DNA from 2 places in the Margalitia sp. FSL K6-0131 genome. Region 2 is predicted to be linked to the other one. Evidence: riboswitches for the same ligand, from Rfam matches in the RefSeq annotation. Region 2 holds a riboswitch; the other holds the start of a gene.
The links. Region 2 has a riboswitch for S-adenosylmethionine ahead of NSQ59_RS20240 (cyclase family protein). Riboswitches for the same ligand answer to the same signal wherever they lie in the genome.
Positions count from the first base shown of each region.

Region 1: another riboswitch for S-adenosylmethionine. It lies ahead of NSQ59_RS17790 (2,3-diketo-5-methylthiopentyl-1-phosphate enolase); the one in region 2 lies ahead of NSQ59_RS20240 (cyclase family protein).

Region 1 is NZ_JBBOZS010000001.1:3,630,395-3,638,012, reverse strand. Features, by position in the region: gene ltrA (group II intron reverse transcriptase/maturase) at 1-1,444, opposite strand, end outside; gene NSQ59_RS17800 (carbon-nitrogen family hydrolase) at 2,175-2,852, opposite strand; gene NSQ59_RS17795 (pyridoxal phosphate-dependent aminotransferase) at 3,007-4,179, shown strand; SAM riboswitch class I at 4,282-4,389, shown strand; gene NSQ59_RS17790 (2,3-diketo-5-methylthiopentyl-1-phosphate enolase) at 4,458-5,669, shown strand; gene NSQ59_RS17785 (2-hydroxy-3-keto-5-methylthiopentenyl-1-phosphate phosphatase) at 5,666-6,328, shown strand; gene NSQ59_RS17780 (methylthioribulose 1-phosphate dehydratase) at 6,325-6,963, shown strand; gene NSQ59_RS17775 (cupin domain-containing protein) at 6,960-7,493, shown strand.
Region 2 is NZ_JBBOZS010000001.1:4,137,382-4,144,999, forward strand. Features, by position in the region: gene NSQ59_RS20230 (vWA domain-containing protein) at 1-773, shown strand, start outside; gene NSQ59_RS20235 (5-methyltetrahydropteroyltriglutamate--homocysteine S-methyltransferase) at 1,253-2,356, opposite strand; gene NSQ59_RS20240 (cyclase family protein) at 2,408-3,160, opposite strand; SAM riboswitch class I at 3,249-3,350, opposite strand; gene NSQ59_RS20245 (hypothetical protein) at 3,405-3,536, opposite strand; gene NSQ59_RS20250 (hypothetical protein) at 3,610-3,882, opposite strand; gene NSQ59_RS20255 (ABC transporter ATP-binding protein) at 4,059-4,733, opposite strand; gene NSQ59_RS20260 (ABC transporter permease) at 4,735-5,769, opposite strand; gene NSQ59_RS20265 (hypothetical protein) at 6,150-6,314, shown strand; gene NSQ59_RS20270 (GNAT family N-acetyltransferase) at 6,898-7,302, opposite strand.

The DNA of each region.
Region 1 (7,618 bases), 510 kb from region 2:
GACCAACCTTTGAAAAGTTGCATATATTTTGTGAAAAGTTCATTGGCTTCTTGTGATGTACTCCGGTGATTGGAAGTAAAGGTGCATTTTGAACTACATATACCTTAGTATCTGATTTTATCCCTTGAGTTTTCTTTTTAAATTCTTCGGATGTCTCTTTGAATCTAATAACGCTCATGTTGTTTCTTAATCTGGTTTTAATGGCTTTGCGCAAACCGTAGCTAATCTCCGTTAAATCAAGATATATTTTCGTGGCATATCGGTAGTAATTTTGTATACCAATTAAGGTGGTATTATATCGAATTACATTTTCTGCTATAGGATTCTTTTGAATTTCTCGAACTCTATCCTTTAATACTCTTTTGGTTTTAGTGATAGCTTTATCAGTCATGTTTGTTTTTGCTACCCAACCAAATTTAGATTTTCCTTGAGGAACCAATTTGACTTTAAAACCTAGAAAAGTAGAAGAGTTCTTTTTTAAATTGACTACTTTAGATTTGTCGGCATTGACTTCAAGACCGAGTCTTTTCTTAAGAAAGTCAACTGTGGCATGATAGTATCGCTTGGCATCCTTATATGTTCTACACATGATTTTAAAATCATCAGCGTAGCGTATAATATAGCCATCCTTGAGATTAGTGTATTTCCTAGCATATTGACGAAACCCAATGGTGGTCGCATTTTTAGGTTTGTAAGTTTCCCATTGATTGCTGACCCACCAATCCAGTTCATTAAGAACAATATTGGACAACAAAGGGGAGATTATCCCACCTTGCGGTGTTCCTTTAGTAGGAATTCCTTCACCCTCAATTTCGGATTTAAGAATTTTAGAGATAATACAGAGTAGGGACTTATCTCTTATTCCAATTGTCCATAGCTGCTTCAAAAGTTTTCCATGATTGACATTGTCAAAGAAACCTTTTATGTCAATATCAACACAGTAATGATGATGTCCAATGTTCATGAGACTAATCATCCTACTAAGTGCATGGTGGGTGCTTCTGTTTGGTCTAAAACCATAACTGTGGTTATGGAATTTTGCTTCACAAATTGGTTCAAGAACTTGCAAAATACTCTGTTGAACCAATCTGTCCCAAATAGTAGGAATGCCTAAAGGTCGCAATTTATCGCTTCCTTCTTTAGGTATATACACTCTTCTAACCGGTTGTGGTTGATACCAATCCAACCTATCTCTTACACCACGTATAATTTCACGGTCATTCAAATGCCAAATATCTTTAATAGTTAATCCATCTGTTCCCGCAGTTTTACTACCCTTATTACTTTTAATATTTCTAAATGCTAAACGGATGTTATCTTCGGAACCAATAATAGACATTAATTTATAGAAGTTGTTACCGTTAAGACTGTTGGAATATAATTCATCAAAATAATCTTGCATATTATAATATTCACTGTGTCTTAACTTGGGCTTCTTCAACATGGGCTGTACCCTCCCCAGAAGGAGAAAGCTACATCTCTTAGTTTTACTCAAAACCACGTTGAACCGTTTAAATAACTATCAGTCTTCAATCGACTAGTGGCTATCCCTCCACGTTCATTACACGCTTCATAGGTACTGTGCCACCACTTTCACTGCCATAAATTTTAGTTATACATTTACTAATATCATAAATGCTTTCCTAAGAACCGTTTCATTGGAGTGCAAGTCCTCAACGTTGGCAGTTTACCACGTTCCATTATTCCTATCTTTACATATACACTTTTAGGTTTCTCCTATGAGCCTGCTACCTCGATATTGCCTTTAACAATATATGGACTTTCATAAAGGAGAGTTTTACTAATCCACAGTAGCGACACCACTTGTGTCAACAGACCTTTCGACCTGCTTCCGATATAGACCCGTACCATCAGAGATTCGTCCGTACGAAACACCAATCACATGCGTTTCTTAGTACATCCTAACCATAAGTGTTTTATAGACTCCCGGTCTATAGGTTGCACCATCCACCTCTGGACAGTTTTCGTGTCATAAGACTTACGGCAACTCTCGACCGACTTCATCGAGCTTCATACAGAATAATTCTTGCCAATTATTCTGCATGTCGAAGGATTAGAGGAAGCCCTTCAAGGCGTTACCCTTTCATTTGACTTCTCGGAATAATAGTTCACTCGAAACAGGAAATATGTTTCAAAGCGCCTAAGCTTTTCACTTAGGAACGTGTCGCGCCTCCCCATGGATCGATAATAAGCGAATGTCCAAAAAAATGGTTGTTTGGGTCACGGCCAACTCGGTTGCATGCAATAACATAACATTGATTTTCAATAGCTCTAGCAGTTAATAAGGTTTTCCAGTGATGCAACCTAGGATTTGGCCATTCGGCAGAAACAAAGATAGCTTTTGCTCCATTTAATGCGAGCTTACGTATCCATTCAGGAAAACGAATATCATAGCAAATAACAGTGCCGAATGTTTCATTCTCCAACTGGAATAAGCCGTCTCTTTTTCCTCCTTGAAGATATAGATGCTCATCCATTAATTTAAATAAATGCAGCTTATCGTATTCTTTAACCAATTGTCCTTCACGATCTACAATTAACATCGTATTGAAGATTCCATCTGCTGTTTTTTTCGCCACTGATCCTCCAACCAGGTGTATTTGAAATTCCTTTGCAGCATTTTGCAGAAAACGCACAGATTCCTTTGCATTTTCATCCCCAATTTCGAATAATCGAGTTAGATCGTATCCAGTAGTCCATAACTCTGGTAGAATAGCAATATCACAATTTGCCTTTGCAGCTTTTTGAATCCACTTTCTAGCTTCTGCATAATTTTTATCCGGATTACCATACTTAATATCCATTTGAATACAGGCGATTTTCCACTTCATCCATACCACTCCTCAAAAAATTCCTTTACATCGTATTGTTTTCGTTATAACATTTGTAATTAGATTTTGAAAGTAATATTTAAAAACAGGCGAATATTCCTTACAATTTGAAGTTACATAACACTTTATAAATATAATTAAAAAGGGTGATTTTATGAAAACGTTTCCTAAATCCGATATTCTGAAACACTTACCGAAGCAATTTTTTGCATCCCTAGTTTCAAAGGTGGAGCAGGTGAAAACGCAAGGGCATGATGTGATAAATCTTGGACAAGGAAATCCGGATCAGCCTACACCTGAGCATATTGTCAAACGATTGCAGGAGGCAGCTTCCAATCCTATTAATCATAAATATTCCCCTTTTAGAGGATATAGTTATTTAAAAGAAGCGGTTGCAGCGTTTTATAAACGTGAATACGGGGTAACACTTGACTCGGAAACAGAGGTGGCAGTTTTGTTTGGCGGAAAAGCTGGCCTTGTGGAAATTTCCCAATGCTTGCTAAATCCCGGTGATACGGTACTTGTGCCAGATCCGGGATATCCGGACTATATGTCAGGAGTAGCGTTGGCCCAAGCAGTGACGCATAATATGCCTTTACTTGCAGAGAATCATTTCTTGCCAAAATATGATTCTATTCCACAGAAAATCGCAGATTCGGCAAAACTGATGTTCTTAAACTATCCAAATAACCCGACAGGTGCGTGTGCAGATGTGTCTTTCTTCGATGAAACGGTTCAATTTGCGGAAAAGCACAATATTTGTGTAGTACACGACTTTGCTTATGGTGCAATTGGCTTTGATAATAAAAAGCCAGTGAGTTTTCTGCAAGCAGAAGGTGCAAAAAATACTGGAATTGAAATTTATACATTATCTAAAACATATAATATGGCAGGGTGGCGTGTAGGATTTGCTGTTGGAAATGCAAGTGTGATTGAAGCGATAAATTTGATACAGGATCATTTGTATGTTAGTTTATTTGGAGCTGTACAAGAAGCAGCAGCGGCAGCGCTTTTGGAATCACAAGAATGCGTCCATGAATTAACGGCAATGTATGAGGAGAGAAGAAATGCTTTTATCAAAAGCTTACAAGATATTGGATGGGACGTTCAAGCACCAAAAGGATCTTTTTTTGCATGGTTAAAGGTACCAGACGGGTATTCTTCCATTGAATTTTCGGATTTGTTGTTAGAGCGTGCCTATGTTGCAGTAGCACCAGGGATTGGCTTTGGGGAATACGGGGAAGGCTACGTAAGAGTAGGTCTATTAACGTCTGAATCCAGACTGACAGAAGCAGCCAATCGTATAAAGAAATTAAATATTTTTTGATTGACAACCTGAAAAAATGGTGGCATAATTCATAATAATTTGAAGTAAAGATTAAATTGAAAACGCAAAAAAGTATATAAAATCGAATTAAAAATAAAATGATTCTTATCAAGAGCAGGTGGAGGGACGAGCCCTTTGAAGCCCGGCAACCGATCTAATTTGTTTAGACACGGTGCTAATTCTTGCAGCTATAAGGCTGAGAGATAAGAAGAAGTTTTTCCATAAAACCTCTTCTTATGAAGAGGTTTTTGTATTTTTTAATGTGGAGGGCAAATAACTTGAGTGAGGTAATTGCAACATATTCCATATACGGAAAACCGAAAACATTTGATAAAAAGGCAGAAGATATTGCCTTAGGATTAACCATCGGCTCTTGGACAAATTTGCCGATTATTGAACAAGATCAGTTAAAGAAGCATAAGGGAAGAGTTATCTCCGTGGAAGAGATTAAAACTGATTCTGAAGAAAATGCCAAGGCAACGATCAAAATTGCATATCCATCCGCTAATTTTACACCAGATTTACCAGCTATATTGACTACGGTTTTTGGAAAACTCTCTTTAGACGGAAAAGTAAGATTAGTAGATTTAGAGCTAGAAGGGGATATTACTAAATATTTTAAGGGTCCGCGCTTTGGTATTCATGGTATACGTGAAAAACTGAATATATTTGACCGCCCCCTCCTTATGAGTATTTTTAAAGGCGTAATCGGCAGGGACATCCCTTTTCTAGAAAAACAGCTCCGTAATCAAGCGCTCGGTGGTGTTGACTTAGTCAAAGACGATGAGATTTTATTTGATTTAGAATCAGCACCCTTTGAAAAGCGAATTGAAATGGGGAGAAGGGTTTTGGATGATGTCTTTCAGGAAACAGGGAATCGAACCTTGTATGCTGTTAATTTAACTGGAAGAACATTGGAACTCCGAGATAAAGCTAGAAAAGCCAGAGAATTAGGTGCTGATCTTTTATTATTTAATGTTTTCACCTATGGCTTAGATGCTCTGCAACAATTGCGGGAGGACGATGAGATTGGTTTGCCGTTAATGGCACATCCAGCTTACAGTGGTGCAATAACACAATCAAAAGAATATGGTGTTTCCCATTCGTTGTTATTAGGGAAATTACTGCGATTAGCAGGTGCGGATTTTTCGCTGTTTCCATCTCCGTATGGAAGTGTAGCTTTGGAAAAAAACGCTGCATTGTCGATAGGGAAAGCATTAACGGAAGAAAGCTTTGTAAAAACGACTTTCCCAGTTCCATCCGCAGGGATTCATCCAGGATTGGTGCCGCTTCTTTACCAGGATTTTGGACTAGATAGTGTTATTAATGCCGGTGGAGGAATTCACGGACATCCTGAAGGTGCCATTGGCGGCGGAAAAGCGTTTAGGCAAGCTATCCAGGCAGTTTTACAGAATCAATCTCTCGAGGATGCAGCCTCCCAATTTTCTGAATTAAGGACAGCACTTGAATTATGGGGGGCGGCGAAGTGAAGCAACCGATAATTTTTTGTGATTTTGATGGGACGATTACAAATTCTGATAATATTATTTCGATTATGAAGCATTTTGCACCAGATGGTTGGGAGCAAATAAAGAATCAAGTACTTTCTCAAGCTGTTACGATTGAAGAGGGAGTAGGCAAAATGTTTTCCTTATTGCCGTCTGGTTATAAAGACGAAATTGTTCAATATGTAAAGCAAAATGCAACGATTCGCGATGGTTTTCAAGATTTTGTTCAATTTACAAAGTCAAAGAATATCCCTTTTTATATTGTAAGTGGAGGTATCGACTTCTTTGTTTATCCAATGCTTGAGTCATTCGGACCATTTCAAGCTGTTTTTTGCAACCATGGAGATTTCAGCAGTGAGAACATACAAATTAAGTGGCCGAACCCATGTGATGATCATTGTTCCAACGGATGTGGGTGCTGTAAAACATCTATTATTCGCAAGCTTACGAATGAGAGCCATTTTAAAATTGTAATAGGTGATTCTATAACGGATTTAGAAGCTGCTAAGGTTGCTGACCTGATAATAGCACGAGATTTTCTGGCTGATAAATGCAAAGAATTAGGTCTTCCCTATTATCCGTTCCAAACCTTCAATGATTGTATAGGTATTTTAGAAAAAGAATTGGAGGTGAGGGTATGACTATTTTAGAGGAAAGATGGAATGAACTAGCTGATATAAAGGATGAATTAGCGGTCAGAGATTGGTTCATGGGGACAAGTGGAAATCTGGCTATAAAGGTTCACGATGAACCGGTCCACTTTCTTGTAACCGCAAGCGGAAAGGATAAAAGAAAAAGAACCAGTGAAGATTTCTTGTTGGTAAATCAATATGGGAAACCTGTACATGATACATCATTAAAACCTTCTGCCGAAACACTGCTTCATTGTGAAATTTATCAAAAAACGAATGCTGGGTGCAGTTTACATGTACATACAGTAGCCAATAATGTCATTTCTGAATGGTATTCATCTGAGAAAGAGGTGGTGTTTAAGGGGCTAGAGTTAATAAAAGCATTTGATTTATGGGGAGAAAATGCCACTTTAAAAATTCCCATTATTCCAAATCATGCTCATATTCCTACATTAGCAAGTGAGTTTTCTCATTATCTTCAAGAAGATAAAGGGGCCGTTTTGATTCAAAATCATGGTATTACTGTATGGGGTAAAAATGGCTTTGAAGCGAAAAAACTATTGGAAGCTGCAGAATTTTTATTTCAATATCAACTTACCATTTTACAATTAGAAAATGTTAAATTAGGAGGAATAACATTATGACAACGATTAAGATTCAAGGTACAAACAGAGTGATTGATAATCAAGAGGAAGTAGTTGAATTCTTGCAAGATCAAGGGGTTATTTATGAAAGCTGGGATATTGCAAAGCTACCTGAACATCTTCAAGAAAAATATGTTTTATCCGAGGAAGAAAAGCAAGAAATATTGGATGTATTTAAAGACGAAATCGCGGACATTTCTGCAAGAAGAGGCTACCAGGCACATGATATTATTTCTTTGGCAGAACATACACCAAATTTAGAACAATTATTGCAAAACTTTCAACAAGAGCACCATCATACAGATGATGAGGTCCGATTTATTGTAAGCGGTCATGGTGTCTTTATTATTCAAGGTTCTGATGAGGACTTCTTTGAGGTTCATTTAAATCCTGGCGATCTTATTTCCGTACCAGAAAATGTTCGCCATTACTTTACATTATCCGAAGACCGCAAAGTGGTTGCAGTAAGAATATTTGTTACAGAAGCAGGATGGGTTCCAATTTACGAGAAAGATGAAGTAGAAGCATAAACCAAATGCGCTAGCGATAGGCGCTATTGAAATTGAAGTGCAAATTTCACCTGTAGCTAGACGTAGGACATTTTTTAAAAGCTTATCCATAGTAAATTTTTTATAATCAATGACCAGGAAGAAAC
Region 2 (7,618 bases):
GTTCTGCTGATAAAGATATGAAAAAGTCGTGCAGCGCAATTGAAGAGAAATATACAATGGGAAAATACAACGAAAACACGTTTGTCAAAGCGGTAAACTCCTTTCAAGCGAAAGGGTGGACACCGCTTGCAGGAGCGATAAAGAAAGCGAAGGAAATGGCAAAAGACTATGAAGCCGATACGACGATTTATATCGTCAGTGACGGTGCGGAAACCTGCGGAGGCAATCCAGTAAAAGAAGCCGAAGCATTCGCATCTGTAAATAATGAGTATAAAGTAAACATCATCGGCTTTGATGTAGATTCCAAATCGGAAGATCAATTAAAGAAAGTGGCGGACGCGGGGAACGGCAAGTATTATTCCGCTAATAATCCGAACGATTTAAGTAAAACCATCGAAGAACAATGGCTTCCTTCCGCGCTCGATCTTGCTTATTCTTTTACGAAGGCACCTGATCCATGGGAAGTTTTAGCAGAGTATAAACGATTTGATTCACTAAGTGAACCGCTGAAAAATATGATATCGCGCGAAAATGACAGATATACGAAAGCAGTCCAGTTACTGGAAGAAAACCATTGGATCGATTCGGAGACATCTTCAACCCTGCGGAACTGGTTATCCGAAAGAAACGAACAATTACGAAATTTCGCTTCCCAATTAAGTCAAGAAAAATATAAAGAAATCGATGACAGAGCGAGTGAAATTAGTAAAAAGGTAAAAGAATGGACAGATAGAATGTGGAAGCTGAGAAAAGAAAGCGGGAAAGTATGGTAGTAAAGTAAGAAACGAACATGATTTGAACATTTTTACCCCGGCATGAAAATTATTCTGGGCCAATCGATATCAAAGCTGTATTCATGAAATCAGATTTTCTATTTCCACAAAGATTCCCTAGTCCACTATAAACTTTTCTATCGGTTTATGGTAAGATTAAATTCCTTGGCAGGGGCAACTAAAAAAGAGAGTTTGCATTTTATTGCGAACTCTCTTTTTTTCATGAGGAGCACTTGAACATTTTGTGTTAGGGCTTGAATAATTAAAAAATCAGATACTTTTCTACGATAAATAAAACTTAATATGAAAATTGGAAGAATGTGCATGCGATAGAAGGCAAGAATAATAAATAGACAATCGTTCATTTCAAATTCTGCCTATTTCATCTTTCCTAGAAAAAACACCCAAAACTGTTTATTTAACAACACTTTTGGGTGATTCACCGTTTTAAAACAACTTGGTTAAAAATTAGTTATTTCCTATCCCCATATTTCTTTAGAAATATCTACAATATATTTCAACTTCGCCCATTGTTCTTCTTCGGATAAAATATTCCCATGATGAGTAGAAGCAAAACCGCATTGAGGGCTGATACATAATTGCTCTAATGGTACGTATTTTGTTGCTTCCTTCACGCGTGCTTTAATGGTCTCCTTATCTTCTAATTTACCATGCTTCGATGTGAAGACACCCAGCACGACTTGGGGGCCCCCATTTGGAATGTATTCCAAAGGTTTGAAATCTCCCGAACGATCGTCATCATATTCCAGGAAAAATCCGTTGACTTTTTCTTTTGCAAATAAGGTTGGCGCGATTTTTGCATAACTGCCTTCAAAAGCCCATTTCGATCGGTAGTTACCACGGCAAAGATGAGTCGTTACAATTAGATCTTCCGGTTTATCCTCCAGTACTCCATTTGCAACACGTAAGGCTAATTCTATTAATTCTTCACGGGAATAACCGCTATCATGAAATGGAATTTCCGGTGCATTAAGACCTGCAATGTAGACATCATCTAGCTGAAGATAACGGCAGCCAGCATCATAAAAGGCTTTAATTGCCTCGCGGTACGCTTGAATAATATCATTTGCATATTCTTCAATGTTAGGATAAACATCCAGATTACGGATACCAGTGTTAAATAATTGATTAGGACTCGGAATCGTTTGCTTTGCAATGGCACGGTCTCCAACGATTTCTTTAAATTCAATAAAGTCTTTTACATGTGGGTGATGAGGGTTAAATGAGATTTTTCCAACCACACGAACATTGTATCGTTCTGTTTCCTCCCCCTTAAATTTAAAGCCATGCTCTGGAATGTAGCCCTCTACACCATTTAAATGCTCTAGAAAATCCGTATGCCAAAATCTTCGGCGGAATTCTCCATCTGTGACAGCTTGCAGTCCGACTTCGATTTGTTTATCAACAACTTTCTTAATCTCGTCTGTTTCAATTTCATGTAGTTCTTGTGCTGTAATATTCCCTTCTTGGAAATCCTTCCTGGCCTTATGAATTCTTGCTGGTCGTAATAAACTTCCCACATGGTCTGCTCTGAATGGAGCTTTTATTAATGTTTTTGTCATTTTAATCTCTCTCCCTTAGTATTTTTTAAATCTATCAAATGTATTAAGTATTTATGGCAAAATAGCAAAAGAACGAACTGGAAAACCAGTTGCTTTCTCAGGCTTTGGACTAATATTGAAAATTACAGCTCCTTTGGCTGGCAACTTATCTAGGTTCGTCAACAATTCCACTTGAAATGTATCTTGTTCAAGCACATAGTATTCACCAACGAGGGAACCATTTTTGCGAAAATCAAGGGCCGCATCTGTATCAAATGTTTCGTGTCCAACAGCTTTAATCTTTCTTTCTTCAAATAAAAATTTTAAGGCTTCTATTCCCCATCCCGGAGTGTGACTATTTCCCTCTTTATCTTTATTTTCAAATGCCTCCTTATTAGGCCAACGCTTCCCCCAATCAGTACGTAAAGCGACAAATGTACCTGCTTCGATTTTTCCATGTTCCGCTTCAAACTTTAAGACATCATCAACAGATAATATAAAGTCATTATCTTCTTCCGCTTCCCTCGATTTATCAATTACAATATGAGGCAATACGAGTTCCTTTAGCTCTAGATCCTCAAGGTAACGTTTGTTTCGAACGAAATGTATGGGGGCATCGATATGTGTTCCATACTGACCTGGAAAATGGAAACCTTGTGCAAAAAAGCCATCATCATGGGTAAAAAGTGTTGTAAACTCTGCATCGTCAAAAGCGGAAAAATGTGGGGAATTCGGGCCAAAAGTATGTGTGAGATCAACCCATTCTTTCCTTTGAAGTACCTCAAAGACTTTCAAAAGCTCATTATCTGTTTTTACTGTTGACATAAAATCACCTCATATATGAATGTAAATATTAAAAACCCCTCTTCTAGAAAACAGAAGAGGGGTGAATAGACGAAAACATTACCTGCTCCTCTTATCTTCTAGCCTTACGCTACTGGAATTGGCACAGTACTTAAAAAAGTCCGCTGCCGAGGCTTCAAAGGGCCAGTCCCTCCACCTCTCTGGATAAGAAAAAATTCAAAATATTAAGTTATGGAATTTACTATACAATTTGAAAGGAAATTTGTCAACATGGGTTAATGGAGGATTTTTCTAGGTCTTCTTTAATATAGGATCTTTTCTTAAACTTTGATGCTTCTATTAATTCATTTGTTACATCTGAGATAAATTCAGATTTTGTTGCTTCGTATATGATCAATATCTTCTTCCCCTTTTACGTTTCTAGTTATAGATTATTAATACGTAAAAACCCACCTTTTGGGTGGGTAATACTATTTATGTCTTACTGTATTCCACAATACCTTCTGAGTTGTTAATGTTCTATTACATTTGTAATTACTATTATATTTTTTTATTAGAGAAACAATAGTAGATTTCGATTTACCAGAAACTTGACTAGTCGGGTGATGAAACATATAGACACAGTCACTTGTTCGAAAATGTCCACCTAGCCTATCCGTTCTTCCGGAATGAGCGGATGCACTATTTACACTAACCACAAATAAAAATGCCGCAATAATTATCGTTGTAATAACTTTTTTCAAAAATCTCCCTCCCTAAATATTCATATATTTAGATTATTTTGTAAATAATAGAAAAATGATTTTTGCATGAAATAGAAGTATTAGAAAAAAAACAGCCCAACACAAAGCGTTAGGGCTGTTCTCAAACAGTTAACTCATTAAGATGTATTCTTTAAGTCAACGGAATATATTTTTTTCTACAATATTACTCCATCGCCCATTTTAATAACATGATCAGCAAATGATAGCATTTCTTCATCATGGGTAACCATTAAAGTCGTGATATTCAACGTTTTTGTTAAATCTCTGATTAACGTCATAACGTCCTTTGACCTTTTTGAGTCCAAACTAGCAGTAGGTTCATCTGCAAACAGGACTTTGGGTTGATGGATAATCGCACGAGCAATGGCTACACGCTGCTTTTCACCACCTGATAATGATGATGAATAAGCATTTTTCCGGTGATCCATTTCTACCAATTTTAATACTTTATCGATTTCCTTTTTTCGTGCATGTTTACTGAGGGTAGATTCAGATACGTCCAACATTAACATTAGTTGCTCTTCTACTGTGAGAAAAGGAACAAGATGTGCGAATTGAAAGACAAACCCAAATTGACTTGCACGTATTTTTCGAACTTGTTCAGCATTCATGGCAGTCATATTTTTTCCATCAAAGATTACTTGCCCATTGGAAGCGGGTTGAAGGCCGGCAGCTATAGTAAGAAGGGTACTTTTTCCAGAACCTGATGCTCCCACTAATGCTGTAACTTCTCCTTCCCTAAGTGAAAGATTAATTCCCTTTAGTATTTCCTCCTGTACATCCCCATTAGTAAACGTTTTTCTCACTTCATTAATCGTAAATAATGACATATTAAACCTCTCCTTGTTGAATAGCTTGTAGTGGTTCAACTTTTTTAATTTGTATACCCGATAGCGAAGCCCCAATAAATCCGATGACAAGGAAGACAATCGATATTTGTACAGTTGTTGCAGGTGTTAAACTAAAAGGTATTCCTTTAGGGGCTATGTTATTAAACAATTGACTGAGTCCAATCGATAGAGCAAGCGCAATGACAGTAATCAAAATCATCTGTGTCCACATTATCTTGAACAAGCTGCTTGTTTTTAAACCAATTGCTTTCAGAATACCGTATAGACCAATTTTTTGGACATTCATCATATAGAAAAAGATAGCAAACAACATGCCGCTGATGACAACTAAAAACCATACGATCATATTTAGGGACATCTGTTCTGCATTATAACTCGGAATTGAGTTAAGAAACTGCTTTTTCGAAAATGATTGTAATCCTTTTATTCCTTGTGTTGAATCATCTCCCGGTTTGAATATCAATTGCATTTCATTGACTCGATACATTTCTTTGTAGTCCTGCATATTGATATAAGCCACAGGTGCATGGCTAAATTTCTTTTGGTCTACAAAACCTTTTACCATAAACTTGCCGCTGTATTGATTATTCGTTAAGGTATCTCCTATCTTTATACCTTCGTCTTTCATAGAACTATCAAGGACAACTTCACCCTTTTTTACATTTGTAAATAATTTGGAATCTGTTGATGTTACAAATGCAACGCTTCGTTGTTTCCCATCACGATCATTTAAAAATCCCATCTGAATAGAAAATGCTGCAGCATCTTTTTGGTTTTGTAAGATGTGATCTTGTGTGCTTTTCTTTATCCTTGAAAGATTATAGTTTTCGTCTGCATCTTTCGTCATATAGAATTGTCCATTTGGTAAATCTTTAATTAATGCTGCATTGTCTTGTGATAATCCATTTGCCAAACCGGATATAATTAACGTTAATAAACTAACGAGAAAAACAATCGAACCTAAAATTAAAAATCTCACTTTATTTTTCTTCATTTCTTTCCAAGCGATGTTCATCTTTATTCCTCCAATCTTCTTTCGACTTCCTTAATATACAACCGTAATATGAACGGACGATGAACAGGCTGTTACATTTCAAAATTTACACTTTAAAGTGTTGCTGCCTTTGGATAGCAAAGGCACTTTTCTACGACATAGCAAGTCTATGACATTTTGTATCGTCAATACACGTTTTGGCGAATTTTCTCTGCACATATTTTCCTTTAAATTGTCCCGGTTGTTAACAATAACCAACACTCCTTTTACTCTTGTCTATCGTTGTTGAAATTTGTTGCATAGGATATATAAAAGGAATAACAGTAAATGTGGGTGACCTTATCCAATAAGTTTTAGTATCCAAATTAGTGCTATATTTTTCAGAAGGATGTTTGAGCAAAATGACTCAACAAAAGGTGATTATTTTTCTACCTGCTTACTACGAAGAGGAATCAATCGCGGAAGTAATCGGGAAAATACCACGGTCATTTAATCGGGATATAGAGATTCAAGTTGTTTCAAGTGATGGAACCGTTCAAGCAGCATATAAGGCAGGTGCAGATTAGGTTAAATAACTTACGGAAAAGCATGGTAATTCGTAAAGGAATTCGCCATGCTTTTTATACGGAGATTTTCCGGTTAATGTATAGATAGGAGGCTTTTGAAGCAGAAATAAGCGGAGATTTTCCGATAAACCTGCTCTAAATAAGGCCAAATCCAAAGAATTGGATAACATAAACGGGAAAACTTCCTTTATTTTTAAGGAAATATGGGTATTTCCCAATTTAAGCGGAATTATTCCGTTTATTTTTCAAACACTGTGGAATCAACATTCTGTTTTAACAGACATCCATGCAAAAAAATTTGCACATCAATGAATGAAATATCTATAAAGAGCATCTGATAATCCCATTTATTAGCAAGGTAATATATTTGTTAGCATCTCTTTTCTTATAATTAAACATGGTAATTTAAATCTTTTTTGGCGAGATTTCGCATTTTAATTAGTTTAATACAAGATTAATGAGACGCAAAAAGCATGGCGAATTCATATTACCATGCTTTTTTGTTTTCTTATTTAACCTTTTTTACTTTTTACCTTCAAAGAGAATCAGGATTGTTACTACATGTATCCGTTTTAATCTTATTTTAACTTCCTGATTGCCTTTGATAGTTCCTAAAAATCATACTATTTCCTTTCATCATTCCGAACTTTTTATAAAAAGGAACCAAGTCATCGTCACAACATAAATCAATCATATAGATGTTATCAAGTTCTTTTAGCATTTGCTTGACTAATTCTTTGCCAATACCTTTATTCTTGTATTCCGGTAAAACCTCAAGAAGTGGAATATAAGCCGAAAGAATTCCATCACTAATAGCGGTTATAAATCCAACTACTTGATTAGTGTTCTCATCCATCGCAATAACCACTTTACTACTGTTTTTTAAGAGTTTTAAATGTGTTTGTGGACTTGGCGGATTCGGCCAATCTACAAAGAAACCCTTAAGCATATTAGAGGTTATACCCTCGAGTGAGTTTTTAAATATCATACTATATCATCTCCTAATTTGTTTTAGAATTTTAGGCAGATGATTTGTATCAAAAGTAAAGTAACAAAAGAGTGTCCCCCAAGCATTTCTAGAATCCTATACAATTGTTCGACATAAAGACTAAAAATCCTTTTATTTTTAGTTTTAACTGTTTCTGCAAACTTTGTTGTTCTTTGAAGGCAATAAACTAAAATTTGGAGTTAAGGGAAAATACGGTAATTTTATATTATGCTACTAGCTGGAGGTATCAGAAAATAAAAAGGTTCCAAAAAGTATTTTATAAATATTTACAGTTTATTTCTTTGTGCATACTGAC